3 regions of the Pseudarthrobacter sp. As-47 genome follow, and region 3 is predicted to be linked to each of the others. Evidence: predicted binding sites of a transcription regulator. Region 3 holds the regulator's gene; each other region holds the start of a gene.
The links. Region 3 encodes HrcA, which represses chaperone genes, less so after heat shock. Its sites were predicted from a motif close to TTNGCACTCGNNNNNNNCGAGTGCNAA; they were not measured.

Region 1: a site for HrcA is predicted at 4,631-4,657, ahead of AC4BCK_RS13955 (FmdB family zinc ribbon protein). Genes of this name have one in related genera too.
Region 2: a site for HrcA is predicted at 8,632-8,658, ahead of groES (co-chaperone GroES). Genes of this name have one in related genera too.

What each region holds. Positions count from the first base shown of each region.
Region 1 is NZ_CM177088.1:3,017,220-3,027,903, forward strand. It holds gene AC4BCK_RS13920 (cell division protein ZapE) at 1-68, shown strand, start outside; gene AC4BCK_RS13925 (CPBP family intramembrane glutamic endopeptidase) at 65-874, opposite strand; tRNA gene AC4BCK_RS13930 (tRNA-Ala) at 1,095-1,167, opposite strand; gene AC4BCK_RS13935 (hypothetical protein) at 1,306-2,244, opposite strand; gene AC4BCK_RS13940 (GNAT family N-acetyltransferase) at 2,326-2,946, opposite strand; gene galU (UTP--glucose-1-phosphate uridylyltransferase GalU) at 2,951-3,856, opposite strand; gene AC4BCK_RS13950 (5-formyltetrahydrofolate cyclo-ligase) at 3,975-4,598, shown strand; gene AC4BCK_RS13955 (FmdB family zinc ribbon protein) at 4,726-4,998, shown strand; gene cpaB (Flp pilus assembly protein CpaB) at 5,102-5,878, shown strand; gene AC4BCK_RS13965 (AAA family ATPase) at 5,883-10,091, opposite strand; gene guaA (glutamine-hydrolyzing GMP synthase) at 10,221-10,684, opposite strand, start outside.
Region 2 is NZ_CM177088.1:3,049,123-3,059,806, reverse strand. It holds gene tsaB (tRNA (adenosine(37)-N6)-threonylcarbamoyltransferase complex dimerization subunit type 1 TsaB) at 1-415, shown strand, start outside; gene rimI (ribosomal protein S18-alanine N-acetyltransferase) at 460-966, shown strand; gene tsaD (tRNA (adenosine(37)-N6)-threonylcarbamoyltransferase complex transferase subunit TsaD) at 963-2,066, shown strand; gene AC4BCK_RS14090 (glutamate--cysteine ligase) at 2,178-3,329, opposite strand; gene AC4BCK_RS14085 (glycoside hydrolase family 3 N-terminal domain-containing protein) at 3,716-5,143, shown strand; gene AC4BCK_RS14080 (shikimate 5-dehydrogenase) at 5,250-6,047, shown strand; gene AC4BCK_RS14075 (THUMP-like domain-containing protein) at 6,052-7,302, opposite strand; gene AC4BCK_RS14070 (hypothetical protein) at 7,357-7,728, shown strand; gene AC4BCK_RS14065 (DMT family transporter) at 7,656-8,588, opposite strand; gene groES (co-chaperone GroES) at 8,817-9,110, shown strand; gene groL (chaperonin GroEL) at 9,188-10,684, shown strand, end outside.
Region 3 is NZ_CM177088.1:2,295,319-2,304,685, forward strand. It holds gene AC4BCK_RS10620 (PhoH family protein) at 1-1,011, opposite strand, end outside; gene AC4BCK_RS10625 (GerMN domain-containing protein) at 1,380-2,327, shown strand; gene AC4BCK_RS10630 (16S rRNA (uracil(1498)-N(3))-methyltransferase) at 2,356-3,135, opposite strand; gene dnaJ (molecular chaperone DnaJ) at 3,138-4,265, opposite strand; gene hrcA (heat-inducible transcriptional repressor HrcA) at 4,347-5,360, opposite strand; gene AC4BCK_RS10645 (DUF3097 domain-containing protein) at 5,536-6,384, shown strand; gene AC4BCK_RS10650 (DUF4870 domain-containing protein) at 6,538-6,957, shown strand; gene hemW (radical SAM family heme chaperone HemW) at 6,999-8,228, opposite strand; gene lepA (translation elongation factor 4) at 8,265-9,367, opposite strand, start outside.

The DNA of each region.
Region 1 (10,684 bases), 720 kb from region 3:
TCCTTGCCGGGCTGAAGCGGGTCGAATCCGATGAAACAGTTGCCATGGAAGGCGTGTCCGGGAGTTAGTGCGCCGGCCTGGGCGCACCCTTCACCAGGTCGCGGCTGCCGGCGTAAGCGACCGCTGCCACGGCGAGGACGGCGACCGCTCCGGCCACAACCCACCACGCCACGAGGTAGGGGTAGGGACTGCCCTGGAGATCGGCCAGGAAGAACTTCGTGAAGGTGTTGAAGGCGGCATGGAACAGGACCACAACCGGCAGGCTCGCCTGCGTGCTGTTGTACAGCCAGGCGAGCAGCACCGACTGCGAAAAGATATAGACCGCAAAGGGTGTCAGGGGCCGCTGACCCGGGTCCGACACCAGTTCCGGAAGGTGCCAGGGAAACCAGGCCAGCCCAATGATCAGCGCGGCCGGCAGCGCGCGGTAATCCCGTTGCAGCCGCGGCAACAGGAACCCGAGCCAGCCGAGCTCCTCGAAGATGCCGACGATAACGATCGTGACGACGATCGAACCGGCGACCTGCAGCAGGTCGGCCGGCTCCCAGCCCGGGACCGGCGCCCCTGCGGCCACCGCAGCCCACAGGGCGAGGCCGGGGACGACCAGCGGCACACCCAGTGCCACGCCGTACCATGCAGGGTTGACCCGCCAGCGTCCCAACGGGCGCAGAAGGCCCAGCAACTCAGCGCGGCCCCCCACGAGGAAGGCAACCAGGATCGCCGCCAGCCCGGGACCGAAGGGCACCAGCGGACTGCTCTCCGGGTTCAGGAGCACCAGCGGCCAGATGGACCAGGAAATGATGTACGCCAGGCCCAGGTAAAGCACAATGTCGTGCCGGGCCGCCCAATCCCGCAACCGGTGGCCGTGAACCGCCATCACAGACCTTCTTAGCATCGTGCCTGAGTGAGGGTTAAGTCTGGCATTCTCCAGTGTTGGCAGCCAGCCAACCGTGCCCCCGATGAGACGTTAGGTAGGTCATTGGGGTTGCGGTGGACCACGTGGGTTCCCTGGAGCGCGTGTCAGGGGGTCAGTGCCTCCGACGGCGGGGCTGCGCCTACGGAAACTGGCTGATGCCACCTGCTGGGGCAATATTTTGTGGAGCTAAGGAGATTCGAACTCCTGACCTCTTCGATGCGAACGAAGCGCTCTACCAACTGAGCTATAGCCCCGGATGGATCCGCCCCTTGAGGAGCGGCACCGGTGACCCTAGGCTACAAATTTTCCCGGCTTAATGCCAAACTGCAGCCGCAAATCCCCAGCAGCGTGCCGGCGGGATGCGCAGGGCATCGCCTGACGGCACTGACCTGTCAGGCGCGGCGGCGCTGCAGGACGTCGTCGAGGTTGCTGAGGGCACTCTGCGCCTTGGACTGTTCCTGCCCCTCGGCCGGAGCCGCGGGCGGCGCGGCGGCAACGCCCTGCTTGAGGGACGGCTTGCCCGTCGCTTTCGGTGCCTCCGGAAGCTCCAGGGGCTCAGGCGCCGGACGCTCGGCCTTGGCTGCCTCAACATAGACAGGTTTGGGAACCTCCACCGGTTCCCACGTGGACGGAGCAGCCGTCCGGGCTGCGGAGCCGGCAGCTGCAGCGCTTGAATCGCCAGCGGCAACCGCCACGGCAAGGGCGGCCTCCCGCAGTTCCATGGCAGTCAGCGGCCTGATCTTAGGCTCGTGTGCCTCGGCGTCGAAAAGGGGGTTGTCCTGCTTCGCCGGAGCCGCTTCCGGCCTTGGCCGGACGCCGGCAGCGGGTTGGGGCTGCCGGGACGGCGCGGTCATGGCGGCCCGGAAAGCCGCATTGACCTTTGCCCTCCGGTCACGGACGGCCAGCCAGCGCAGGAGTACGACCGACCCGGCAGTGAGCGCCAGGCATGCCAAGGGAAGGACAGGAGCGCCCAGCCCGAAGATCAAGAGCACACCGGAAACGAACGCGGTGACCAGCGACAGCAGCCCAACCAGGGCGATGCCGGTGCGGCCGTAGCGGATCCGGAACGTACCCCCGGGTGGGGAGCCGGCAGTGGCGGTCGCGGGTCCGGCACTCTTCCTGGTGTCCATGGCTTTCTCCTGCTGGGCGGCGACGTTCAATACCAAAGCGGCTGGCGGTTCCGGTGCTTCATCTGCTGCGGGCTCCGCAAGGAAATCGCCGGCGGGCTGGAACTGGTGCCTGCGGTTCCGGAGGACGTAGGGCGCAACCCACACAATCCAGAGCACGACGGCAACCACAAGGATCACTGAGCTGCTAAGGGGGAAGTCCACACTCAAAACCGTATGAGCATCCTGTCCGCTGCGGCAGCATTAGCTGCGGTGTGTCGTGGCGCAGCCGGCAAATCAATGGATTTATGACGGCCGTGAGGCCAGCCATGGCCGGAGCAGCCCGTCGGGGACCTCTTCCGCGGTCAACGCGAACGACCGGTGGTCAGCCCACTCCCCGTTGATGTGCAGGTAGCGGGGCCGGTATCCCTCGTCCCGGAAGCCCAGCTTTTGCACCACGCGGAGGCTTGGTGCGTTCTCCGGCCTGATGTTGATTTCCATCCGGTGCAGCCCAAGTGTCCGGAAGCAGTGGTCCGTCACCATGGCCACGGCAGTGGGTGCAATGCCGTGGCCCGCACGGCCCCGGTCCACCCAGTAGCCAAGCGTCGCCATCATCGCGGATCCCCACACGATCGATGACACGGTCAACTGGCCAACAATGGCAGGGCTTGCGGCGGTGGGAATCCGCTCGGTGATGACAAACGGCAAGGCAGTAGCCTGCGCTGCCTGCGACTTCAATGACCGGACCATCTGCCGGTAGTCCGGGAGGCCTCCGGCAGGATCCGGGTTGGAAGCTTCCCACGGAGCAAGCCACTCACTGTTGCGGGACCTGACCTCGGTCCATTCCTTCCTGTCCCGGTACCGGATGGGCCGCAGGACCAGATCCCCGCACTCCAGGGTTACGGGCCAAATGGGACCAGCGCGCATGGCGCTACTTGGACAGGCCGGCGGCGAACCCCGGCAGCCACTCCCGCAAGCCCGGGCCCAGGTCTTCGCTGTCGATGGCCAGCTGGACGCAGGCCTTGAGGTAGCTGAGCTTGTCCCCGGTGTCGTAGCGCCGGCCGCGGAACACAACGCCGTACACCCCGTACCCCTCGCCTTCGCCGGTCGCCAGCTCCTGCAGCGCGTCGGTCAGCTGGATTTCGTCTCCGCGTCCGGGGGCGGTGCGTTCGAGGACCTCAAAGACGGCGGGGTGGAGGACGTAGCGGCCGATCAGGGCAAGGTTGGAGGGCGCCTCGTCAACGCTCGGCTTCTCCACCAGCCGGTTGACGCGGACGTAGGATTCGCCCTCGATCGGCTGGACGTCAGCGCAGCCGTAGGCGCTGATCTCGGACGGTTCCACTTCGATGAGCGCGATGACGGAGCCTCCCGTTTCCGCCTGCACGTCGATCATGGTGCCCAGCAGTTCGTCCCGGGCATCGATGAGGTCATCGCCCAGCAGCACGGCAAAGGCTTCCTCGCCAACGTGCTGCTTTGCGCGCAGCACGGCATGGCCCAGTCCGTGCGGGTCTCCCTGCCGGACATAGTGGATGTCGCCCAGCTTGCTGGCCGCCTGGACGGATGCGAGCTTTTCCGTGTCGCCCTTGCCCTCAAGGGTGGATTCAAGTGACGGCACCCGGTCAAAGTGGTCTTCAAGTGCCCGTTTGTTGCGCCCGGTGATCATGAGGAGGTCGTGGAGGCCAACGTTCACGGCTTCCTCAACCACGTACTGGATGGCAGGCTTGTCCACGACGGGGAGCATTTCCTTGGGCATCGCCTTGGTTGCCGGCAGGAACCTGGTACCGAGTCCGGCGGCAGGAATGACGGCTTTGCGAACTCTCGGGTTACTGGTAGTCACCGGACTAATCTAACGTCAGCGTCAAGCATTCAGTAACAACGGAGCCAGCGACACCTGCGGGTATCGGATGGATGGACCAGATAACCGGCCGCCAGCGCGGCAGTAGTGGAGAAGATACATGGCGCTTGAGGAAACGAAAGCAGCAAAGGACCTGATCCGTGCTGCCCACCGCCGCCGAAGGGCTGCGATGACTTCCCTGGACCGGGAGGATGCCGGCACCGCCCTGGCCAAACACGGCGCGGCGTGGGCGGCTTCAGTGATTCCGGCAGGCGATGCCACGGTATGCGTCTACCTGGGCGTCGGCGCGGAACCGCCCACGCTGCCGCTGATCGCGGCCCTGCACGCCGACGGGCACAGGGTTCTGCTTCCCGTCTGCGAACCAGGGCGTGAACTGAAATGGGTCGTCTGGGCGCCGGGCATTGAGCTGGCACGCAGCAGGTTCGCCCCCATCCTGGAGCCGGTCGGGACCCGGCACGGGATTGACGCTGCCGGGGAAGCCGCTGCGCTGTTCATCCCTGCCACGGCCGTGGACCTCGCAGGCAGCAGGATCGGCCAGGGCGGCGGCTACTATGACAAATTCCTCGGCCACCTTGCGTCCGCCGGGAAGCACATTCCCCTTGCCGCGGTTCTTTATGACGGGGAACTACTGCCCGCGGGCGCGATTCCGGTGGAGGAATTCGACCGCCCGGTGCCTGGCGTCGTGCTTCCTTCCGGCTTCAGGGACCTGGCGAACGCCGCCTGACCGCAAAATCCGGGCGCAGGGGAATGCTAGAATTGGCACTCAGGCCCTGTGACTGCTAAAGGGACATCCAGCTGGATCACCCTGCGGCAGTCCGGGACCTCTCGTTTGCCCAAGAGGAGGAGCACCAGTGCCAACGTATGCGTACGCCTGCAAGGATTGCGGCCATGCCTTTGACATCGTCCAGTCGTTCTCGGACAGCTCTCTGACGTCCTGCCCCGAGTGCCAGGGCGCGCTGCGCAAGAAGTTCAACAGCGTGGGCGTCGTCTTCAAGGGTTCCGGCTTCTACCGCACGGACTCCAGGGACGCCAAGGGCAGCACGGTTTCGGCTGCTCCCGCCGCTCCTGCAGCAGCGCCGGCAGCCGCGCCGGCCGCTTCGGCCCCCGCCGCTGCTGCCAGCTGACGGACGGTCCTCGACTGTAGCCCGTCTGGCGGCTGGGCAAGGTTGTCCACATACCTGCGAAGGTTACTGCCGTAATTCTTGGCGCCGCCCCTAGCGTGGGCACATGCCTGCATACCGCCAGTCCAACCGGGACACCTCAAGCGCCCCACATCCCGGACTCTTCCGGAAACCGCGGCTGCGTCGCCGCCACGGCAGTGTCCGCGGTTCCAGCCGCGACTCCGGCCGCATCGCAGCCAGGCGTCCTCCCGCGCGCTTCGCGGGCTGGCTGAGCCGCAACAGGCGCCTCATTGTCGCGCTGCTGCTCTGCGCCGCAGCCGCCATCACGGTACACCAGCTCACCCCTGCTCCGGTCTACACGGTGACGGCGCTGGCAGCCGCCAGGGATATCCCCGCCGGCGCCGCATTATCGGAGGCGGACCTCGCCGCTGCGCAGGTTCCGCCCGGGATGGTGGCCGGCGGGTTCCTTAAGGAACCCGGTGAGGCGGCAGGCAAACAGCTCGCAGCGCCCCTGCGCAAGGGGCAGCTGCTCACGGATGCCCAGCTTGTCGGTCCGGGACTCCTGGCCGGGACTCCTCCGGGATCAGCTGCCGTCCCCCTTCGCATGGCAGATCCGTCGTCCATCCAGCTTGTCTCCCCGGGGCAGCTGGTGAACGTTGTCCTTACCTCAGCCAACGGGTTCGACCAGCAGGACCCGCCCCGGATCCTGGCCTCCGGCGTGCCCGTACTGTGGACCTCAGGCCAGGGCGGCCAGCCTGGACAATGGCTGGGCACTGCCGAGACAGACGGCCTGATCGTCGTGGCAGCCACCGCGGAACAGGCCGCCAGGCTGGCGGGCGCATCCACCCAGGGCAAACTGTTCTTCGTTCTGGTGGGGCCTTGAAACCTCAGCCCCAGTGCGGCGGTTTCTGCTCCTTCAGCCAGGCGTCATGGTCGTCGTCTTCCCGGTCGCCCCAGGCGCGCGGATCGTCCTCGGAGGCCTTGTTGGGCACAACCGGCCCCGCGGGCAGCGCAGAACTGTTGGGCCCGGTGCCGGGTGTTCCGTCCTGGTCCTGCCCAGGTTCAGTTTCGGCGGGCTGCCCGGCGTCCGGAGCGCTGTCTTCTTTGTGGTCCTGGGCCATGGTGCCCGCCTCCTTGCTGTCCTGGTCTTCGGCCGGTGCGGGATCGGTACTGGGTGCAGCGGGGCTGCCCTCGCGGGCGGGCCCGGAATCGCCCTGGCCGGCGCCGGCCATGGCCAGCCGTTCGCGCCCGCCTTGGCTTTCGGCGTCGATCCCGTTGAGCGCCTGGTCCACGTCGTCGTCAAGGAAGGCAACGGCGGCGGTGGCCCTGCCCGAAAGGGCCATCTTCTCGAGTCCCAGGTATCCGGCAATCCTGTCGGCACAGGCGGAGGGATCGGTGAACACCTCGATGGTCCACAGCGGCATGTAGCGCCATCCCAGGCGTTCCAGCAGCTGCGGGCGCAGCCGGCTCCGCTCCCGCACGCTCATGGAGCGGTACTGCTCCGTGCCGTCCGATTCAATCGCAACCGGCCACGGCAGGTCCGCGTGCTCCTGACCCATGGTGCTGAGGGGATCAGCGGCGGCCACCACGTCGATGGCACCGTCATACTGGTGCCACACCCGTGCGCCGCGGGCACGCAAGCGGTCCCCGAGGTCGGCAACCAGGGGATCCGCCCCCAGCGCCTGCTCGCTGGCCGCAGCCCGTGATGCAGGAGTTCCGAGATCTGTGTTTCCAGCAATTTCACGGTCCAGCAGGGAATACAGGTCCACGGCACCGTGGCTCAGCCTGGTGTGGTCCAGGTCCTCGGGCCGGAAACAGGTGAGGACGTGCATGGACCGGCGTGCCCGCGTCATGGCCAGCGCAAACTTCTCCCGGCCGCCCTCGGCGGAAAGCGGGCCGAAGTTGTGCAGGGCGCGGCCGTGCGGGGTGCGGCCAAAACCGGGCGAGAAGATGACGTGATCGCGCACCAGTCCCTGCGCCCGTTCCAGGTCAACCACCCGGAAGGACTCGGGGCCGGCGCCGAAGAACCCGGCCAGGCCGGGGTAGTTGGGCAACTGCAGCCGGATGGACTCCCCGATCCGGGCCGCATGGCGGAGGCTGGCCGTGACCACGGCCAGGGACGTACGCGGGCGGAGCCGTGCGTGCTCGAAGACCAGCTGGACAACGCGGTTGACTTCCGCCACCACGGACTCGACGCCTTCGTGGTCGGCGCTCGGCAACCCGGTGCCGTCCGGGAGGTATTCAACCAGGAGGGAACGGTCCAGCCCGGTGGCGGACTGGCCTTCCGGCAGCCGCCGCAGGCCGCCGTCGTAGAAATTCTTGCTGAGCTGCAGCACAAGGTCCTCGTCCACCGCACGGTAGACAAAGTTGAGCCGCCACACGGGAAGCACCTGCGACAGTGCGCTGAAAGCACTCTCCACGCGGTGGTGCGCTGACTCTCCGGGTGCGAGCCTTTCCACTCCCACCGTGAAAGTCCGGGGGCTGGCGATCCGCGCGTCACCGAACGCGATAACCTGTTTGGCCCGGGCAACGGACGGCAGCACAGCCTGGAGGGACGTCGCTTCCGCGTCCAGGATGACCACCGCGTCGAAGTGCTGCTCCGCCGGCAGCAGGCCGGTCATCAGGTACGGGCTGACGGACCAGACCGGGACCAGCGTGCCGATCAGTTCCGGGGCCTGGGCCGTGAGCGACGGCAGAGAAACCCGGCCATCCTTGAGCAGGCTCCGAAGGAGATCCGCCTGGCGGGGATGGGTGGCGAGGGCACTGCGCCAGCGCTCTGCGAGGTCCCAGCGAAGGCGCGCGGCACCGCTGGCGATGTGGGCGTTGTCAGCGAGGCGGTACTCGGCCTCCAGCCTGCGGAGGGCATCGCCGTCGGACATTGCCAGGTAGTCGTCGCCGCTGATCATTGCCTCGAGCGCCGACTGCCACCACGCGAGTTCAAGCTCGGCGGCAACCGAGCCGGCCGGCACTTCCCGCTCCGCGAGGTCGGCCAGGAGCTCGCCCAGGCCGTGCTCACGCATATTTTCCACCAGCAGCGTGCGCTCCGGCAGCGTCTTCAGGGTGTCGGTGTCCGCCACCAGCCGCTCAAGGCGCTCCATCAGCTCCTCGTACGGGACCGTGGCGAGCGAGCCGCCGGCCGCCGTGTGCCGGAGGGCCTCCCCCAGGCGGGCAAGGTCGGCGTCCAGTGACCTGTACATGGCATTCATTTCGGCGAGCCCCGACGGAACGGCGGGATGCCGCTGGGTGGTGGCATACCCTGCCCACAGCGCCCGCTGCTCCTGGACCAGGAGCAGCGACGTGTGAAGGTCGGCGATGTGGACCCCGGGCCGGACGTACTCCTTCGCTACCCGGCGCAGCCTTGAGCGCTGCATGGACGTCATGTCGATGCCGCGTTCCTTGCGCCAGGATGAGGGCGCGGTGGCGGAAATCAGGTCGGTGACGGGACGGTCGAAGATGTCCGGGGTGAACTTGTCCAGGCTTCCGCGTACCGCCACCAGGAGCTCAAGCTGCTCGCCCCACTCGGCGAAGGAGGCGCCGAGCCGGATTTCGGCATGTTCGGCAACTGCCGCCATGCGGTCGCGGAGGGCGGGCAGGCTCTTTTCCACGGAGCGGACCAGATCCTGGGCTTCCTCGGTCTCTTTCCGCGTCAGCAGCCGGGCGCCATGCCAAGGGCTGGTGGTAGAGGCCTTGCTGAAGCTGCCCAGCTCCGCCGCACGCTTGAGCCTGCCTGCGAGCTCCTCGCGGTCCCGGATGTTGTCCAGGACGCTCCGCTTCAGCCGCACCGTGGTGGCCGGTGCGGGGTGGATTGACGTCAGCTCAGCCAGCGACTGCATGGCCTGGTACGGCGAGCATCCCCACCGCTGGCGGACGTTGTGGAGCGAGGCCACATGGTCCATCAGGGCGTGGCGGTGCTCGATCAACGTGGTGTGGAGGTTTCCGAGCTGGGGTTCCAGCGACTTTTCGTTGCGGACAATCGCACGGACCAGCTGGGCCTTCAGCTGCTGGGCTGTGACATTTCCGGACAGCTGGAACAGGATGGACTCCAGGCCCAGGCCCTCCAGCTGGCCAGATACTTCATTGAGGCTGGCGCGGCGGTCCCCAACCACCAGGACAGTCTTTCCGGCATCCACCAGCGCACCGATGGTGTTGATGGCAGTCTGCGTCTGTCCGGTACCCGGCGGGCTGCTGACAACCAGCGAGTCGCCGGCACGGGCAGCATCAATGACGTACTGCTGGTCGGTGTCCGCGTCCAGCAGGAGCAGCTCGTCCTTGGGGTGCCTGCTGTCCAGGGCAGGGAAACGGGAGGGGTCCGGCTGTTCCACGTCCACCATCTCGCCGCCGCCCGCAGTGGCCAGGGCGGAGATGATCGGGTTGGAGTCGTTGATCCAGGGGTCGTCCAGGTTGCCGGAGAGGTCGGCGAAGGTCGATACCAGCAGGTTGTGCTGCGCCTCGGCGCCATGGATGGGCCTGATCAGGGTGCCCAGCCGGTCCAGGACGGGCTGCGGATCGAAGCGGGCGGTGCTGTAGGCCAGCCGGGTGACGGCGTTAACGTCGAAGACGATGCCGTGGATGTTTTTCAGGTGCCGTACCAGTGCGGGGTTGATGTGCGCCTGCTCCGTCAGCTGGAGTTCGTAGTCGTCCTCCCCGGGCCGGACGGTCAGCGAGATGGCGGTAAGCATGACGGGCGCCGAGATGCGCTGCGGTTTGCCGCCCACGGCGGACGTCCACACAACGGTGCCGGCAGAGAGGTAGCCGGCGTCGATGCCGCGGTCGTTGGCCAGCTCGAAGATCTTCGAGCGGATGTTCCGGGAGGCCCGGGCTGCCACCACGTACTGCTGCCGGTCCCGGATCAGGGTGGAGAGGCGCGTCTTGCGGCCGGCCATCAGCTGGGCCAGGCCGGACGGGTGGGCGTGCGTCAGGTCGATGGAGCCTTCAGGCGTTTTGGTGAAGCGCAGCATCGTGTCTGCCCCGGTAACGGGTTTGAGCCCGGACAGCCATTTGCGGAGCTCCTCGGAGCCCTCCGGGTGGCCTTGACCAACTGACACTTCTGCCTTCTTTTCTGCGTTTGCACGTGACGTCCTGGACCATACCGGCATAGGTTCGAGCGTAGCCGCTAAGACGGCGGGACTGAGAGACCGCAACACGTGATGGGCTGAATTTGCGGAGGTTTTTGCCCCGGGAACACCAGTGGCCGGCTCCCTTGACGGAGCCGGCCACTCAGGATGCTATTCCCACTCGATGGTTCCCGGCGGCTTGCTGGTGACGTCCAGCACAACCCGGTTCACGCCCTCCACCTCATTGGTGATGCGGTTGGAGATCCGGGCCAGCAGTTCGTACGGGAGCCGTGACCAGTCCGCCGTCATGGCGTCCTCGGAGGAGACCGGACGGAGCACGATCGGGTGGCCGTAGGTCCGGCCGTCGCCCATGACGCCCACGCTGCGGACATCCGCCAGCAGGACGACGGGCATCTGCCAGACTTCGTTGTCCAGGCCGGCTGCGGTGAGCTCGGCGCGGGCGATTGCGTCGGCCTTGCGCAGCAGGTCCAGCCGTTCCTTGGTGACCTCGCCGACGATGCGGATGCCGAGGCCGGGACCGGGGAAGGGCTGGCGGCCAACGATCTCCTGCGGCAATCCGAGCTGGGCTCCGACGGCGCGGACCTCATCCTTGAAGAGTGCACGCAGCGGTTCGA
Region 2 (10,684 bases), 750 kb from region 3:
TGTTTGGGGCAAACCCCTGCACGGGCTGGTCAGCCTGGACGCCATGGCCCTGGAAGTGGCGGAATCCGCCGCGGCCGTCCCCGAGTTCCTGGTGGCGACGGACGCGCGCCGCAAAGAGGTCTACTGGGCGCGCTACAGCCTCGCCGACGGCCGGCTTCCGGTCCTGGAGGACGGCCCGCACGTCAGCTTCGCCGCCGACCTCCCGGACCTGCCCGCCTTCGGTGCCGGTGCCGGTCTTTACGCTGATGCACTGAAGGCCCACCCCGACTTTGCGCAGGAACAGCCGGATGCCCTGTACCTGGGTAAATTCGCGCTGGCAAGGCTCGAAGCGGGCAGTGGCCTCCTCGACTCCACGCCGCTGTACCTCCGGGAGTCCGACGCCCAGGTCCCCGGACCACGGAAGAGGGCCCTGTGAACCACACACCCGGCCACCCCGGCGCTGGCGTGACCGTCCGCGATATGACGCTGGACGATGTCCCCGCGGTCAGCGCCCTGGAACAGCGGCTCTTTCCCGTGGATGCCTGGCCCCTCCAGATGTTCCTCGACGAACTCTCCCAGCCGGAAACCCGCCGATACCTTGTGGCGCAGGGCACCGACGGCATCGTGGGCTATGCCGGCCTGATGTGCATCGAGCCCATCGCGGACGTCCAGACCATCGCCGTCGTCCCCGAATATGAGGGCCGGGGCATCGGCACCACGCTGCTCACCGCCCTCATCGACGAGGCCCGGCGAAGGCGGGCTGCGGACGTCCTGCTGGAGGTCCGGGCGGACAACCCGCGGGCGCAGCAGCTGTATGTCCGGTTCGGTTTTGAGCAGATCCACGTCCGCCCCCGGTATTACCGCGACGGGGTTGACGCCCTCATCATGCGCCTCCAGCTGGCCGGCACGCCCGGGAGTGCAAGCGGCCCGAACCCCCACAACGCGAATCCCGAAGCCGCGAATCCCCAGGAAGGACCCCAGCCATGAACCGCACGCAGCCACTGGTGCTGGGCATCGAGTCGTCCTGCGACGAGACCGGCGTGGGAATCGTGCGCGGAACCACACTGCTGACCAACACCGTGTCATCCTCCATGGACGAGCACGTCCGGTTCGGCGGCGTCATCCCCGAGATCGCCTCCCGCGCGCACCTGGACGCCTTCGTCCCCACGCTGGAGCAGGCATTGTCCGACGCCGGCGTGGCCCTCGATGACGTGGACGCCATCGCGGTCACCTCGGGACCTGGCCTTGCCGGCGCCCTCATGGTGGGCGTCTGCGCCGCCAAGGCCCTGGCCGTGGCCACCGGCAAGCCGCTGTACGCCATCAACCACCTCGTGGCCCACGTGGGCGTGGGGCTGCTGGACGGGGCAGGCGGCGGCCGGCACAAAGGCACGGCCCCGCAGCTCCTGGAGAACCTCGGCGCGCTGCTGGTTTCCGGCGGCCACACCGAAATCCTGAGGATCAACAGCATCACCGACGACGTGCAGCTCCTGGGTTCCACCATTGACGATGCCGCCGGCGAAGCCTACGACAAGGTGGCCCGCATCCTGGGCCTCGGGTACCCGGGCGGGCCGGCCATCGACAAGGTGGCCCGCACCGGCAACCCGAAGTCCATCCGTTTCCCCCGCGGCCTGAGCCAGCCCAAGTACATGGGGACAGCCGAGGAACCGGGCAGGCACCGGTACGACTGGTCCTTCAGCGGCCTCAAGACCGCGGTGGCCCGGTGCGTGGAGCAGTTTGAGGCGCGCGGGGAGGAGATTCCGGTGGCTGACATTGCGGCGGCGTTCCAGGAAGCCGTGGTGGACATCATTTCCTCGAAGGCCGTGCTGGCCTGCCGGGAACACGGCATCAAGGACGTACTTCTGGGCGGAGGAGTCGCGGCCAACTCACGGCTCCGCGAGCTGACCGGGCAGCGGTGTGCCTCGGCAGGGATCAGGCTGCACGTGCCGCCGCTGGACCTGTGCACGGACAACGGCGCCATGGTGGCGGCCCTGGGTGCCCAGCTGGTGATGGCCGGGGTGGAACCCAGCGGCATCCGCTTCGCCCCGGATTCCTCGATGCCGGTCACGTCGGTGTCCCTGCCGGCCTGAAGACAGTAGGCCCAGCGAACCGTCGCGGGGCACTTGGGGCGCGCCGCCGTCGCAATTCACGACGGTGGCGGGCGTGTCCGTGCCGATGTGCCCCGTTTCGGGCGGGCAGGGTCAGGCGGTGGGGCCGTTGCGCATCTGCTTGACCAGGTCCAGCACCACGGCCTGGAGGTCGCCGCCGTGTTCGGCTGCCACGCGGCGCTGGCGCTGGTAGCCGGCCCCGCGGCGGATGATCTTCTCGACGTCGGCAAGCTCGTCCGTGCAGCGAAGCTTCGCGGCCACGGGCTCGAGCCGGTTGAGGGTTTCCAGCAGGTGCTCGGTGACCAGCTGCTCCTTGCCCGCGGCGTCGAGGATGATGATGGCGTCCATGCCGTAGCGGGCAGCGCGCCACTTGTTTTCCTGGACATGCCAGGGCGGCATGGTGGGAATGGTCCCGCCGTTGTCCAGGGTGGTGGAGAACTCGTCCACCAGGCACTGGGTGAGGGCTGCGATGGCGCCCACCTCCTCCAGGGTGGCCAGGCCGTCGCAGATCCGCATCTCGATGGTGCCCAGGTTTGGAACCGGCCGGATGTCCCAGCGGATCTCCGAGAGCGTGTCGATCACCCCGGTGGTGAACATGTCCTGCACATAGGACTCGTATTCCTCCCAGGAGTGGAACTGGAAGGGCAGTCCGGCGGTGGGGAGCTGCTGGAACATCAGGGCCCGCTGGGACGCGTAGCCGGTGTCCTCGCCGCCCCAGAACGGGCTGGACGCGGAGAGCGCCTGGAAGTGCGGGAAGTAGTTGACCAGGCCGTCCAGCACGGGCAGCACCTTGTCCCGGCGGTCCAGCCCCACATGGACGTGCACGCCATAGATGACCATCTGCCGGCCCCACCACTGCGTGCGGTCAATGAGTTTTGCGTAACGCGCCTTGTCCGTGACCGGCTGCAGCTGCGGCGGGCTGAACGGGTGGCTTCCGGCGCAGAACAGTTCCACGCCCATGGGGTCCGTGATTTCGCGCACGGCGGCCAGCGAACGGCTGAGGTCTTCCTTGGCTTCGGCCGCGGTCTCGCAGATGCCCGTGACCAGTTCCACCGTGTTCAGCAGGAGTTCCTGCTTGATGTGCGGGTGCTCGTCGTCTTCGTTCAGCTCGGGGTGGCGGGACGCGACGCCGCGGAGTACCTCATTGGCCACGGATGCCAGTTCGCCCGTCCGGCCGTCCACCAGCGCGAGTTCCCATTCAACACCAAGGGTTGACTGCCTTGATGTAGCGAAATCGATCTTCACGCATGTCCTAACTGTCCTGTTTGCCGCTGGCTCACGCCGTCACTGACAGTCTGCTGCCGGCAGGCGAACGGGTGGTTCAAGTCTAGTGCAGGGGTAGCATCGTATTGATGGCCTTGTTCCGACCCCTGCGTGACAGTCTTCACACATCCCTCCCCTTCATCGCGGCAGCCTCCGCCGCAGTAGCCCTGGCGTCCTGCACGGCAGCGCCGGGCCCTGCCCCGTCGTCGTCGGCCCCATCTGCCCCCTCTGCACCGTCTGCCACCCCCACGCCACGTACGACGACGGCGCCCGCCACACCTTCCCCGTCGCCTGATCCGGGTACCCGGCCACTGGGCTGGGGGCCCGAGCAGCGCGACCAGGACGTGGCCGCCGCAGCGGTAGCGGCGATGAGCACCGAGGAGAAGGCCGGGCAGGTCCTCCTTCCCTTCTTCAAGGGCAAGGATGTGGAGTCCCACGCAGCGGCCATCGAGCGGCTGCACCTTGCCGGGTCCATCATCATGGGCGACAACGTTCCCCTTGATCCGCAGGGCAGGATGGACGTACAGGGCATGGCTGCCATCAACCAGCGGTTGGCTGCCGCCGCCGGGGGACGGCCGTGGCCCGGGATCATCGCGGTGGACCAGGAAGGCGGCCAGGTTGCGCGGCTGGGCCTGCCCCTGACCGAATGGCCCACACCCATGAGCTACGGTGCCGCCGGCAGCGTGCCACTGGCCCGGGAAGCGGGGCAGGGCCTGGCCGCGGAACTGGTGCCCGTCGGGTTCAACCTGGATTTCGCGCCCGGCACCGATGTCACCATCGGGCCCGGCGATCCCACCATTGGCGCCAGGTCCATGTCCGCTGACCCCGACGCTGCGGGCTCGCTCGGCGTGGCGTTCTCGCAGGGAATGCTCGCTGCGGGGGTGCTGCCGGCAGTGAAGCACTTTCCGGGGCACGGCTCTGTGACGGTCGACTCCCACCACAACCTCCCGGCACAGCCGTCCACCGTGGCGGAGCTCGGCGGCCGCGACTGGAAGCCGTTCCGGGCCGCCATCGACGCCGGAGCTCCGATGGTGATGACCGGGCACATTGCGGTCCCGGCGCTGGAACCCGGCGTCCCGGCGTCGCTCTCCGGCCCTGCCTATGCGGCGCTGCGGGGACTCGGGTTCAAGGGCGTGGCGGTGACGGATGCCCTGAACATGGGCGCCGTGACCAAGCAGTATCCCGGCGGCACCGCCGCGGTGATGGCCCTCGCCGCGGGCGCGGACCTCCTGCTGATGCCCGCCGACGTAGGCCAGGCACACGCGGCGATCGTCCAGGCTGTGGCCTCCGGCGCCCTGCCCCCGGAGCGGCTGGACGAGGCAGCCCGCCGGGTGGCCACCATGATGGCCTGGCACGGCAGGACAGCCGCGGCGGCCGGCGCCCCGGCAGGCAGCGGCGGAGCCCTGTCAGCCCACGTTTCCGCGTCAGCGGTCACCATGCTCTCCGGACCCTGCACCGGCCCGCTGGTTCCCGGCGCGGTACAGGTGGACGGCGGCTCGCCGGCGGACAGGGCACGCTTCGAGGCGGCCGCGGCCAGGGCCGGCCTGGCCCTGGGCTCCGGACCCCTGGTCAGCCTCATCGGCTACGGCGGCCGGGGTGCGGGAGGAGACATTGCCGTGGCACTGGATGCCCCCTGGCCGCTGCGGGACTCGACGGCGCCGGTGAAGGTGGCCCTTTACGGGCGGAGCGACGGAGCCTTCGATGCCCTCGCCGCTGTCCTGGCGGGGAAAGCGGGCGCACCGGGGAAGCTGCCGGCCGCCGTCGGAAATTTCCCGGCGGGAACCGGCTGCCCCTGACCCAACTAGGTAGCAGCAGATGTCCGTTTGGACCCCGATACCGACATCTGCTGCTACCTGGTTGGGAATCCCGTTTAATGGTCGGGTGCCCATTCTCAATAAAGACATGACCCTCTGCATCTCACTCTCGGCGCGGCCCAGCAACAACGGGACCCGTTTCCACAACCACCTGTACGAGCAGCTGAACCTCAACTGGATCTACAAGGCGTTCGCCCCCACGAACCTGGAACAGGCCATTGCGGGCGTCCGCGGCCTGGGCATCCGCGGCTGCGCCATCTCCATGCCTTACAAGGAGGACGTGATTGCGCTGGTGGACGAGATGGACCCCTCGGCCAAGGCCATCGACTCCGTCAACACCATCGTGAACACGGACGGGCGCTTGAAGGCGTACAACACCGACTACACCGCGATCGAGCAGCTCCTGGCCACCAATAAGGTGCCCACCGGCTATTCGGTCCTGGTCCAGGGAGCGGGCGGCATGGCCAAGGCCACCGTTGCCGCGCTCCGCGACGCCGGCTTCGCGGATGTCACGGTCATCGCCCGGAACGAGGTTGCCGGGCGTGCGCTCGCGGACCAGTACGGCTTCAGGTGGCAGGAAGCGCTCGACGGCGGGACGGCGGACTTGATCATTAACGTGACCCCTATCGGTATGGCAGGAGGGGCGGAAGCAGACGCGCTCTCCTTCCCGCAGGAGGCCATCGACGCCGCCCAGGTGGTTTTCGACGTCGTGGCGCTGCCGGCCGAAACCCCGCTGATCAAGGCCGCGCGGGCCGCGGGAAAGCCGGTCATCACCGGGGCGGAGGTTGCCACCATCCAGGCCCTGGAACAGTTTGTGCTTTACACCGGCGTGCGGCCCACCGCTGGGCAGGTGCGTGCCGCTGAGGAGTTCATGCGGGCCCAGTAGCGGTTTATTCGCGGGCAGTGCCCTGCGCCGGCTCCACCACGATGGCCACCCGGTCCTCCCCGATGCGGGTCAGGACCAGGGTGGCTGTTTTGGTTCCGGCTTTCTTGCCGGCTGCGCTCTTTCCCCCGGGGAGCAGCTGCCTGCGGAGTTCCTCGGGCGTGACGGCGGTGCCGCGCTTCTTGATGTCCAGCACGCCGATCCCGTTGTCCTTCACCCAGGCCTTGAGCGCCTTGACGTTGTAGGGCATCACCTCCAGCACCTTGTAGGCCCGGGCAAACGGTGTGTCCACCAGCCCGGGCGCGCACACATAGGCGATGTGCTCATCCACCAGGTGTCCGCCCAGCTGCAGCGCGATGTCCGCCACCAGCCCGGCGCGGATCACCGCGCCGTCGGGTTCGTAGAGGTAGCCCTCCACCGGGCCCACCGGAGCGGCAGGACCGGCGCCGAAGTCTTCTCCGCTGGTCAGCTCGGCCGCACCCTGGGCGCCAAGCACCAGTGCGGCCCGGCGGACTCCCGGCCGGCGCACTGCGTTGAACCACAGGGCCACCTCCGTCACATCCCCGGCCACGGAGACCCACTGCGCTTCGCAGTTGGCCGGAACGGAATCGTGCGGCATGCCCGGACCCATCTTGACCCCCACGGCCAGGCCGGAGGCCGCCAGGTTCTCAACGAAGGACAGTGGCGGCGAAAAAGCCTCCGGATCCCAGATCCGCTTGGTGCCCGATGTGGAAGTGACACGGCGCGCCGGATCCAGCCAGACGCCGTCGATCCCGTCCAGCGGCACTGCCGTGGCGTCCGCATGGACCACGGTGGCGTTGGGGAACGGGATCAGGTTGACGGTGGCGCAGGCTGCCGTGGTCTCATCCATCTCCACGGCGGTGACGTTGATGTCCATGGAAGCCAGCGCCAGGGAATCCGCGGCCAGCCCGCAGCCCAGGTCTGCAACGTGGCGGATCCCGGCCTCCGCGAACCGCTGGGCGTGGCGTGCGGCAACGTTGAGCCGGGTTGCCTGTTCCAGGCCGGCCTGGGTGAACAGCATGCTCCGGGCAAACTCGCCAAACTTCGCGGCCGCCCTGGTGCGGAGCCTGGACTGGGTCAGGACGGCGGAGACCAGTTCGGGGGAGTGGCCGGCCTTGCGGAGGGCCGAGTTCAGCTCGAAGGACTTCTCCTCCTGGTAAGGGCCCAGGGACGCCAAAAGCTCCCAGCCTTCCGGGGTGAGCAGTGGTGCAATCTGGTCCTGGGGAGCTTGAGCCATGGGTTCCAGCCTAGTGGAGGAGCAGCATGCCGGCGGGCCGATAGTGTTGAAGCCATGAAAGACAGTGCAGGTTCCCCGCAGTCCCGCCAGCACCACCCCGGGGGCCTGGCGCGGTTCGCCCGCCCGGCACTGATCGCCAGCGCCGTGGTTGCCGTGGTGTGCATCGCGCTGCTGGTCATCATCTTCTTCCTGGATGCCTTCAACGCCACCGTCTATTCGGTAGGTGGCAACAGCATCCAGGATGACACCCAGGAGGCCCAGGACATCCGCGGGCTGTACGCCGGAGCCCGCGCGGGCAGCATCTTCATCCTGGTTGTATCGCTCATGACGGCCGCGGCTGCCGCGGTGCTGCTTTACCGCGGGCGGAACTCGGCCGAAGAGGGCGACGGCGGGGAGGACGTCGATTTCGAGGACCTGGGCCGCTGAGGTGCTGTGCCGCCGGTGCTGGTGAGCAGGACCCCTGAGATAACCAGGATGCCGCCAAAGACCTGGGGGATCGTGACGGGCTGGCCCAGGACAACCGTGATGATGGCGGTAAACACGGCGATGAGGTTGAGGTAGTTCCCGGCATTCGCGGCGGTGGTGCGTTTGAGCGCCAGGTTCCACAGCAGGTAGGAACCCAGCGACGGGAAGAGGACGATGTAGGCCAGCGACCAGCCCTCGGAGGCTGTAGCCGGCAGCCCGGCCCCTGTGCCCACCGCAAAGGGAACCAGGACGACAGCCGCCATGGCCACCTGCACCGCGGTGGACGTGATCGCCGGGACGGAGAGCCTGCGGGCTGTGATCGTGTAGAAGCCCCACACGGTGATGGCCGCGACGATCAGCAGCTCGCCGGCATTGATCGAGAAGGTCAGCAGCCGCTGCAGATCGCCTCCGGTGAGCACCAGCAGCACTCCGCAGAGGCCCAGCGCGATCCCTGCCCAGCCCAGCGGGCGCGGCCTGTCCCGGAGGAGGAGCACTGCCAGGACCATGATCAGGGCAGGGTTCGCAGCAGTCACCAGGGAAGCGTTCAGGGCCGAGGTGTGCCCCAGCGCGCTGTACAGCAGCAGGGTGTAGGCGCTCATGCCCAGGCAGCTCAGGAGCAGGAGCACCGGCCAGTGGCGCAGGACGGCGCGCCAGTCCGGTTTTTCCACCAGCTGCGCCAGGACCAGCAGCGGCACAGCGGCCAGGGCCCAGCGCCAGAATGTCAGCTGGAGCGGCTGCATGGTCTGCATGGCAGCCTGGCCCACAACAAAGTTGCCCGCCCAGAAGAGGGTGGCAAGAGTCAGGTAAACAGCGGCTCGCACCCGGCAAATCTACACGTCCCCGTGTTCCGCCCATGACGAAACTCTGGCACTCGCCTTGACCGAGTGCTAACCCTTGCATACAGTCTGTATTAGCACTCTCCCTAGGAGGGTGCTAATACATGAAGAGCTGCCAGCCAGGCTGCTGCCGGCACCCGCGACGACGGTTTGCCAGCCACGGTGGGAAGCTTTCCAGTCCACGAATTTGCTGACGAAGAAGGAGAGGTCCGAGTGTCGGTCTCTATTAAGCCTCTTGAGGATCGTATTGTTGTCCGCCCGCTCGAAGCCGAGCAGACCACGGCTTCCGGCCTGGTGATCCCGGACTCCGCGCAGGAGAAGCCGCAGGAAGGCGAAGTTGTTGCAGTAGGCCCCGGCCGCTTCGAAGACGGCAACCGCGTTCCCGTCGACGTAGCCGTTGGCGACGTCGTCATCTACTCCAAGTACGGCGGAACCGAAGTCAAGACCGGCGGCACCGAGTACCTCGTGCTCTCCGCCCGCGACGTCCTGGCGATCGTCGTAAAGTAACTCTCCGGATCCCCGTGCCGCTGGTCATGCGTTCTGCTGGTCAGCTGTGCGGGGTTCTGTCTTGAAAGGACAAAACCATGGCAAAGCAGCTTGCGTTTAACGACGCTGCCCGCCGGTCTCTTGAAGCCGGCATCGATAAGCTCGCCAACACCGTCAAGGTGACGCTCGGCCCCCGCGGCCGCAACGTCGTCCTGGACAAGAAGTGGGGCGCTCCCACCATCACGAACGACGGCGTCACCATCGCCCGCGAAGTGGAACTGGACGACCCCTACGAGAACCTTGGCGCGCAGCTGGCCAAGGAAGTGGCCACCAAGACCAACGATGTTGCCGGTGACGGCACCACCACGGCAACCGTCCTGGCACAGGCACTGGTCAAGGAAGGCCTGCGCAACGTAGCGGCAGGCGCCGCCCCCGGCCAGATCAAGCGCGGCATCGAGGTTTCCGTTGAAGCCGTCGCCGCCCGCCTGCTCGAGAACGCCCGCCCCGTTGAAGGCACCCAGGTGGCCAACGTTGCAGCGATCTCCGCCCAGAGCGACGAGGTTGGCGAACTCCTGGCCGAGGCCTTCGGCAAGGTTGGCAAGGATGGTGTGATCACCATCGAGGAATCCTCCACCACGCAGACCGAACTGGTCCTGACCGAGGGCATGCAGTTCGACAAGGGCTACCTGTCCCCGTACTTCGTCACCGACGCGGAACGCCAGGAAGCAGTCCTTGAGGACGCCCTTATCCTGATCAACCAGGGCAAGATCTCCAGCATTCAGGACTTCCTGCCGCTGCTGGAGAAGGCGCTGCAGAGCTCCAAGCCACTCTTCATCATCGCCGAAGACGTTGACGGCGAGGCCCTGTCCACGCTGATCGTCAACCGCATCCGCGGCACCCTGAACGTTGTTGCCGTCAAGGCTCCGGGCTTCGGCGACCGCCGCAAGGCCATGCTGCAGGACATCGCCACCCTCACCGGTGCACAGGTTGTTTCCCCGGAACTGGGCCTGAGCCTGGACACCGTTGGCCTTGAGGTGCTGGGTACCGCCCGCCGCATCACGGTCACCAAGGACAACACCACCATCGTTGACGGCGCAGGTTCGGCCGAAGACGTGGCAGCACGCGTAGCCCAGCTCCGCGCCGAGCTGACCCGCACCGACTCCGACTGGGACCGTGAAAAGCTCCAGGAGCGCCTGGCCAAGCTGGCCGGCGGCATCGGTGTCATCAAGGTTGGCGCCGCCACCGAGGTTGAGCTGAAGGAAAAGAAGCACCGCATCGAGGACGCTGTGTCCTCCACCCGCGCTGCCCTTGAAGAGGGCATCGTTGCCGGCGGCGGTTCCGCCCTGATCCACGCCCTGAAGGCACTGGATGAGGACCCCGCCGTCAAGGCACTCGAAGGCGACGCCGCCGCTGCCGTGGGCATCGTCCGCCGCGCACTGGTGCAGCCGCTGCGCTGGATCGCCCAGAACGCGGGCTTTGACGGCTACGTTGTGACCTCCAAGGTCGCCGACCTGGAAACCAACAGCGGTTTCAACGCCAAGTCGGGCGAGTATGAGGACCTGATCGCTGCCGGTGTCATCGACCCCGTCAAGGTC
Region 3 (9,367 bases):
AGCGTTGACGATGTCACCCACCAGCCTGTGCCTGACGACGTCTGCGGCGTCGAGGACCGAGAAGCTGACGCCCTCGATGCCCTGGAGGATCTCCTCCACGATGCGGAGTCCGGAGCGGGTGCCGAAGGGCAGGTCAACCTGGGTGACGTCCCCGGTGACCACCATCTTGGATCCGAAGCCAAGCCGGGTAAGGAACATCTTCATCTGCTCCGGCGTGGTGTTCTGGGCCTCGTCAAGAATGATGAAGGCGTCATTGAGCGTCCGGCCGCGCATGTAGGCGAGGGGCGCCACTTCAATGGTGCCTGCTGCCATCAGCCGGGGAATGGACTCGGGGTCCATCATGTCGTGCAGTGCATCGTAGAGCGGGCGCAGGTACGGATCGATCTTGTCGCTCAGGGTCCCGGGGAGGAAACCCAACCGCTCTCCCGCCTCAACGGCGGGGCGGGTCAGGATGATGCGGCTGACCTCTTTTTGCTGCAGTGCCTGGACAGCCTTTGCCATCGCGAGGTAGGTCTTGCCTGTACCTGCCGGACCTATGCCGAAAATCACCGTATTGGTGTCGATGGAGTCAACGTAGGTCTTCTGGTTCAGCGTCTTCGGGCGGATGGTTTTTCCGCGGCTGGACAGGATGTCGTGGGTCAGTACGTCAACGGGGTTTTGCAGGGACTGGGTACGGAGCAGTGCAACAAGCTGCTGCAGCACCGCCGGGCTGATCACCGTGCCGCGGGCCACGAGCCCCCGGACCTCGTGGAGGAGGCGCATGATGCGGGGAACGTCGCTGGCAGGCCCTGTAATCGAGAGCTCATTGCCCCGGACATGGAAGTTGACGGCCGGAAACTGTTCCTCGATATACCGCAGTGCCTCGTCATGGCTGCCCAGGGACTGGACCATCTGGTCGGAGTTGTCGAAAAGGACTACCTCGGTCCGGCTGCCGGGGAGGGAATGGGGAAATTCCCCCGCAGCGCCTTCTCCCGTGTTGAGCCGGCGCTTGCCATTCGCTGATTCAGTCATAGTGGTGGCCCGCAGGCCCGTGATCCCCTCAAAGTACCGGACAATTCCCGCTGCTGGCGGCCGGCGACAGGGCCCTTCGACGATGGACCGGTTGCGCCTCGACCAGCGATCCTTCCATCTTACGCCAGGACCCCATCAACCTCTGAAAAGGGGAACGGCAAGACCCTTCGGGAAGCCTGGACGGCGCCGCCCGTTCCGCCATTAGGTATCAACTTCATATCGGCCTCATATCGTTCCCGTTGCAGTTCCTCCCCGAGGCCCGTATCCGGCCTTTCAGCTCCGGGCCCTGTGCCATGCTGGAAATCCAGCCGCTGCTGGATTGCCGCTTGGGGAGCGGCCAGCCATTCATGGAAGGACAGGCAACAAACGTGCCGGAATCTGCTGCGCCCCGCAGGGCAGGACGACGTGGCGGCATTGTGCGCCCTGCCGTCCTGGCAGTGGTTCTCTTGGCGGCTCCGCTCCTGACGGGCTGCCTGGCCGAGCCGGACCCCTCCCCCACTACCCTTCTGGGCTCTGGCCCTGCCGCCACCGGCACCGCGCCTTCCACGAGCGCGCCGCTCGAAACCACGCAGTCGTCCAACAAGGCCCCGGTCTACTGGATTGGCCGGAGCAACAGCAGCATCTTCCTTTACCGGGAATTCAGGGATGTGCCTGAGCAGGAGAATCCGGTAACGAGGGCCCTGCGGGCCATGATGTCGGACAAGCCCCTTGACCCGGATTTCTTCACCCCCTGGCAGAATCCCGGCAAGCTGGCCACGTCCATCTCCGGCAAGGACGTCATCACGGTGGATGTGTCTGAGGACGCCTTCAACAGCAACCTCGACGCCGATATGGCCGGCCGCGCTGTCCAGCAACTTGTGTATACGGCCAGCGCTGCTGCGGCCAGTTCAGGGCTTATCGATTCCGGGCAGCAGATCCGCGTGCGGATCCTGGTGGACGGGCACACGGACTACGTTGCTTTCGGCCATATCCAGCTGGGTGACCTTATGACGAGGGCCGCCGGCATGGTGGCCCCAGTCTGGATCATTGATCCGCAGGAGAACTCAGAAGTGGCGGCCGGGAGCGTCAAGATCACCGGCCGCAGCACCCTGTCCGGAGGCAAGCTCCGCTGGCAGATCCTGCGGACGGAAGATGACGGAAGCAAGGTCCCGTTCCTGACTGGGGAGACGACGGCGGCCGCCGAGCCAGGGCAGGCAGGACTGTTTACGCTGGCCCTCACACTTCCGGCCGGGGACTACGAATTGAAGGTGGCACAGGCCGGTACCGGGGATCAGCCGGACCAGAATGAGGATTCGCGGGCTTTCAAGGTCCGGTAGCCTACCCGGCCGGGACACGCCTGGCTGGTCAGGGTGAGGGGGCGGTCCACCGGCCCAGGATGTCGCTGGCAAGCACGACGGCGGCCGGTCCGGCCGTTGACGAGCGCAGGACATGGTGCCCCAGCAGGGCGGTGACGGCGCCTTTCCCGCAGAGCCTGGTCACTTCCCTGGGGCTGATGCCGCCTTCCGGCCCGACGATCAGCAGCACTTCACGGGGTTCCGTTCCGTCCGCGACCAAAGAGGCTTCCAGAACCGCGCGCAGGGGGCGCACGGCGTCCTCATGCAGGATGACTGCCAGCCCCGCGGCCTCCACTAGGCCGGCCAGCGCGGCGGTGTCGACGGCGGGACGCACCTCGGGGACCCACGCGCGGCGCGCCTGCTTTGCTGCCGCCGCCACCACCGACTGCCACTTCGCGTGGGCTTTGGCCGCCCGGTCGCCCTTCCACCGCACAATGGACCGTTCGGACTGCCAGGGTATAACGGCGTCGATCCCGAGTTCAGTGCCCGTTTCGATGGCGAGTTCATCCCTGTCGCCCTTGGCCAGGGCCTGCACCAGCACCAGCCTCGTGGACGGCCGCTCCTCAACAGCCACTGAGGCGCACTCCACCTCCAGTCGTGCGGGCGTGGCCGCAAGCACCCGTCCGCTCATCCGCGTTCCGGCTCCGTCAACGATGTCGAGCGGCTCACCCGGGGTGAGCCGCTTGACCGTGACGGCGTGCCGCGCCTCGGTCCCCTCGAGGACGAAGACCTGCCCCGCCACCATGTGGTCCAGGGACCCGGGCGGGGTGAAAAAGACAGGGTTGCTCACCGCTACAGGTTACCGAGCCGGTCCCGGAGCTTGGCGAACATGCCGCCGCTGGCCGCAAGCTTGCCCTCTGTGATCTGTTCACCGCGCATCTTGGCCAGCTGCCGCAGGAGCTCTTCCTGTGCGGCATCAAGCTTGGCGGGCGTCTCAACCTGGAGATGCACTTTGAGGTCACCGCGGCCGTAACCGCGCAAGTGGGTGACGCCAAGTCCACGAAGAGTGATGATCTCACCGGACTGGGTCCCGGGCTTGACGTCGATTTCCTGTGGCCCGTCGAACGTTTCCAGGCTCACTTCGGTGCCCAGGGCGGCCGCCGTCATCGGAATGTGCAGGGTGGCGTGGAGATCGTCGTTGTCGCGTACGTAGGTGGCGTCGTTGTTCACGCGGATCTCAACGTAAAGGTCACCGGACGGTCCGCCGGCCGGGCCTGCCTCGCCCTGGCCGGAAAGCTGGATCCGCGTTCCGGTGGCAACGCCGGCGGGAACCTTGATGGTCAGCGAACGGCGGCTCCGGATGCGTCCCTGGCCGCTGCACTCGGTGCACGGGTCCTTGATGACGGTGCCGAAACCTTCGCAGGTTCCGCACGGGGCTGCCGTCATGACCTGTCCCAGGATGGAACGGACGGCGCGCTGGACCTGGCCGCTGCCGCCGCAAATGTCGCAGCGTTCAGGATGGCTGCCGGGCTGGCAACAGGAACCCTCACAGGTTGGGCACGTGACGGCGGTGTCCACATCGAGCTTCTTGTTCACACCGAAGACAGCGTCGCGGAGTTCGATCCGGACGCTGATGAGGGCGTCCTGCCCGCGCCGCACCCGGGAGGCCGGGCCGGTGGAACCGCCGGCACCAAAGAAGGTGTCGAAAATGTCCTGGAAAGCGAACCCCTGGCCGGCGTATCCGCCACCGCCGAAGCCGTTGTCCGTCCCGTTTTCGTTGCCCGTGGTGTCGTAGACCCGGCGTTTCTGGGGATCCGACAGGACTTCGTAGGCGTGGGTTACTGCCTTGAAGCGGTCCGACGCATCCTCACCCGGGTTGACGTCCGGGTGCAGGGTGCGTGCCAGCTTGCGGTAGGCCTTCTTGATCTCTTCTCCCGTGGCCTCCGGTGAGACTCCAAGGACGTCGTAGTGGCTGCTCAAAGTTCGTATCTCTTCCTTGTTGTACTGCCTGCAGTTGGACTGCTGGAAATGCTGTGGGTGTCCAGTGGTCCCGGCCGGGCCTCAGGGGCCCAGGATCCGGGAAAGGTAGCGGGCGACGGCCCTGACCGCGGCCATGGTGGTGGGATAGTCCATGCGTGTTGGTCCCAGAATGCCGATCTTTGCTGCGCTGTCCGGGCCGTAGCCGGTGGCCACCACCGATGCCTCGGCCAGTCCGTCGTAGGGATTCTCGCGGCCGATGCTGACAGCCACTCCGCGGTGGTCCTGCGCCATCTCGCTCAGCAGGCGGAGCATGACCACCTGCTCCTCCAGGGCTTCCAGCACCGGGCCGATGCTCAGTGGGAAGTCCACGTTGGACCGCGCCAAATTCGCTGTGCCGGCCATGACCATGCGTTCCTCGCGGCTGCTCTGCGCCAGGGCTTCCAGGCCGATAGCGAGGGCCTGCGCCGCCTGCCTTTGCCCCGGGGCAGCCGTGGCCACCACGGCAGGCAGGGACTGGGAGAGCTGGCTCAGCGGCGTTCCGGCAAGCGATCCGAGGAAGCGTGCCCGCAGGCCCGCCAAGGCGTCATCCCCCAGGTCCTGGCCGACGTCGATAACGCGCTGCTCCACCTTGCCGCTGTTGGCGATCAACACCACCAGCACCTTTCGCGGGGCGAGGAGGACAAATTCGATATGCCGGACCAGGGCCCTGCTCAAGTGAGGGTACTGGACCACGGCAACCTGGTTGGTCAGCTGGGACAGGAGCCGGACAGTGCGGTCCAGGACATCGTCCAGGTCGTCCGATCCTTCCAGCAGGGACTGGATGGCGCGGCGCTCCGCCGGGGAGAGCGGCTTGACGGCAGAGATCTGGTCCACGAAGAGCCGGTATCCCTTATCTGTCGGAATCCGCCCGGCGCTGGTGTGCGGGGCCGTGATCAGGCCCTCTTCCTCCAGTGCTGCCATGTCATTCCTGATGGTTGCGCTGGACACACCGAGATGATGGCGCTCCACCAGGGCTTTGGATCCCACGGGTTCGCGGGAATGGACGTAGTCCTCCACGATGGCACGGAGTACTTCAAGTTTGCGTGGCTCGCTCACACTCCACCTCCATCCAGGGTTGGGGCGGCAGCGCCGCCCGCGCTGTGCCGCCCATCGTTTAGCACTCGACATGCCCAAGTGCTAACAGTCTATTATGCCTCTGCCCGTTGCTAGCATTGGTACCGCTCCGGGCGAAATTCCGGACCTGTGATCGAGCGCTAGGCGGAGTGAATCAATGCATTACCAGAACTGGGGACCCCAGGACATGTCCGCTCCGTCCAGGGCTGCCCTGCCTGAAGTGCCTGTTGAGCGCGGAATGGTGCTGGAGGACGTCCAGTCCGGCTGGGTGGGCGCCGTGACCCGCGTGGAGAAGTCCGGCGGCATGCATGTGGTGGCACTCGAGGACAGGCGCGGCAAGTCCAGGTCTTTCCGCCTGGGGTTCGGCTTCCTCCTCGAAGGGCAGGCTATCAAGCTCCTCCCGCCGGCGCCCCGCCAAGCTCCCGCCGCTGCAGCCGGCCGGACAGCCTCGGGTTCGGTCCGGGTGGCCAGCCAGCGGGCGCAGGTCGCCAAGGCCAGCCGGATCTGGGTTGAGGGAAAGCACGACGCCGAACTGGTGGAAAAGGTCTGGGGAGACGACCTTCGGGTGGAAGGCATCGTCGTCGAACCCCTCCACGGCATCGACGACCTTGCCGGCGCGGTAGCCGAGTTCAGGCCCGGACCGGGCCGGCGCCTCGGAGTTTTGGTGGACCACCTGGTGCCGGACTCCAAGGAATCGCGCATCGCGGACGCCGTCATGGCCTCGCCGGGTGCTGCCGGGAACGTGCTGATCGTAGGCCACCCCTATGTGGACGTCTGGCAGGCGATCCGGCCGGCTGTCCTGGGCATCGAAAAATGGCCTGTGGTGCCGCGCGGGCAGGACTGGAAGACCGGTATCCTCGCCGCGTTCGGCTGGCCCCATGCCACCAAGGAGGACATCGGTCTCGGGTGGCAGAAGCTGCTGGGTGCGGTCCGCACCTACGCGGACCTGGAAGCCTCCCTGCTGGGGAGGGTAGAGGAAGTCATTGATTTCCTCACGGTTCCCTGACAGGTACCCCGTTGCCGCTGCGCCTGGAGCCCAAGGCAACTTCTGGGCGTCCAGCCAGTATTCTTGGTAGTGCGGAACCTGCGGTAGTTGCAGGCTGGCGCAACCTCTATGCACTCTTAGCCATCTCCATTGCACTTTCAGAAGGAACAGACTGTGGCAGAAAACGCACGCGATCACAGGGACACCCAGGGCGGCCAGGGCCGTTCGGAATACCATGGCGTTCCGGCGAATGCGCTGCCCCTGACAGCCAGCGAGGACCGGCAGTGGGCCACCATGGCCCATTTCGGCGGAATCCTGGGCTGCGTTCCGGCTCTGCTGATCTACCTGATTTTCCGGGACCGGGGCCCTTTCACGGCGCAGGAGTCCAAGGAAGCGCTCAACTTCAGCCTGCCGCCCACCATCGCTGCTGTGGTGGCGAACATCCTGGTGTTTGTTCCGGTGGTCGGCAACATTTTTGCCGTGATTGCCACCCTCATCTGGATCGCCTTGACCTGCTTCTCCGTGGCAGCCGGCATCCATGTCAACAAGGGCCAGCCGCACCGCTACCCGTACAACCTGCGCTGGATCAAGTAGTCCCCGCCGGCTCCCGGCACCGGTTCCCGGCCTACAAACTGCTAGTCCGGCAGGACCCGGCGCACCACCGCGTCCGCCAGCAGCCTGCCCTTCAGCGTGAGGACCAGCCATCCCGCGAAAGCGGCGGCAGGATCCACCAGTTCCTCCGCGATCAGCCCGGCGACCTCGCGCCGCCCTGTGGCGCCGAGCGAAGCGATCTCGAGGCCGGAGTGGAGGCGGACCTCAAGCATCACCCGCTCCATATTCCGGGTTTCCGAATCCAGGGTTTCCCTCCCCGCCGCCGGTGACATTCCTTGTGCAAGGCGTCCGGCGTAGGCAGTGGGGTGCTTGACGTTCCACCAGCGGACACCGCCCACGTGCGAGTGGGCTCCGGGCCCGATCCCCCACCAGTCGTCGCCGCGCCAGTAGGCGAGGTTGTGGCGGCAGGCCTGTCCGGGCGTGCGGGCCCAGTTGCTGACCTCGTACCAGGCAAGGCCTGCTTTGGTGATCAATTCATCGGCGAGCTCGTACTTGTCGGCGTGGTCGTCGTCGTCGATCCCCGGAACTTCACCACGGCGGATCTGTGCCGCGAGCTTGGTCCCGTCCTCGATAATCAGCGCGTAAGCGCTGATGTGGTCCGGCTGGTAGGACAGGGCGGTCTCGAGCGAGTACCGCCAATCGTCCAGCGACTCCCCCGGCGTGCCGTAGATGAGGTCCAGGCTGACGGCCAGCCCGGCGTCCCGGGCCCACTGCACTACCTGCGGCACGCGGCTGGGCGTGTGGGTCCGGTCAAGGACCTTGAGGACGTGCGGAACGGCTGACTGCATGCCGAACGAAATCCGGGTGAACCCGGCCTCCTTCAGGACGGCAAGGGATTCCGGGGTGACCGAGTCCGGGTTGGCCTCCGTAGTGACCTCGGCGCCGTCCTCGATGCCCCACTGGTCGATGGCGCGCCCCAGGATCAGGGCCAGGTCCTCCGCGGGGAGCAGGGTTGGCGTGCCGCCTCCGAAGAACACTGTGCTGAGCGGCCGCGCGGGGAGGCCGGATTCTGCAAGGATGCTGGCCGCCAGGGACACTTCCGAGGCCGCGGTGGCGGCATAGGCATCCTGCGAGGCGCCGCCACCGAGCTCCGTGGCGGTATAGGTGTTGAAGTCGCAGTAGCCGCAGCGGACGGCGCAGAACGGGATGTGAACATAGAGCCCGAATGCCCGGTCCGCCGCACCGTCGGCTGCCTGGCGGGGCAGCAGACCGTCCGACGGCGCCGGGTCGCCCAGGGGAAGAACGCTAGGCACTGCAGGGTCCTCCTGCACTGCCGGCCGCTGTAACCACTACTTCCTGGCCTTGTCCTTGGACTCGTCTGTGGTGAGCGCAGCGATGAAGGCTTCCTGGGGGACTTCGACGCGGCCCACCATCTTCATGCGCTTCTTGCCTTCCTTCTGCTTTTCCAGCAGTTTGCGCTTACGGGAGATGTCACCGCCGTAGCACTTGGCCAGGACGTCCTTGCGGATGGCGCGGATGCTTTCGCGGGCGATGATCCTGGAGCCGATGGCCGCCTGGATGGGCACCTCGAACTGCTGGCGGGGAATGAGCTCGCGCAGCTTGGTGGTCATCATGACGCCGTACGCGTAGGCCTTGTCGCGGTGGGTGATGGCGGAGAAGGCATCAACCTGCTCGCCCTGGAGCATGATGTCCACCTTGACAAGGTCGGCCACCTGGTCGCCGTCGGCCTTCCAGTCCAGGGAACCGTAGCCGCGGGTCTTGGACTTCAGGATGTCGAAGAAGTCGAACACGATCTCGGCCAGTGGAAGGCGGTACCGGATTTCCACCCGGTCCTCGGACAGGTAGTCCATGCCGCCCATCACACCGCGGCGGCTCTGGCAGAGCTCCATGATGGCTCCGACGAATTCGTTCGGGGCCAGGATGGTGGCGGCCACCATTGGCTCACGGACCTCGGAGATTTTGCCGGAGGGGTATTCGCTGGGGTTGGTCACGTGGACCACTTTCTTGTCCTCCAGCGTGACCTCGTATTCCACGTTGGGGGCGGTGGAGATCAGGTCCAGGTTGTACTCGCGCTCCAGCCGCTCGCGCGTGATTTCAAGGTGGAGCAGGCCCAGGAAGCCAACACGGAAGCCGAAGCCAAGGGCGGCGGACGTTTCGGGCTCGTAGACCAGGGCGGCGTCGTTGAGCATCAGCTTCTCCAGCGCATCGCGCAGCACCGGGTAGTCCGTGCCGTCCAGCGGGTACAGACCGGAGAAGACCATGGGCTTGGCATCCGCATAGCCGGGAAGCGAGTCCGCGGCAGGCTTGGCAAGGTTGGTCACGGTGTCGCCCACCTTGGACAGGCGGACATCCTTCACACCCGTGATGAGGTAGCCCACTTCTCCGACGCCCAGGCCCTTGGAGGGGGTTGGTTCCGGGGAGCTCACCCCGA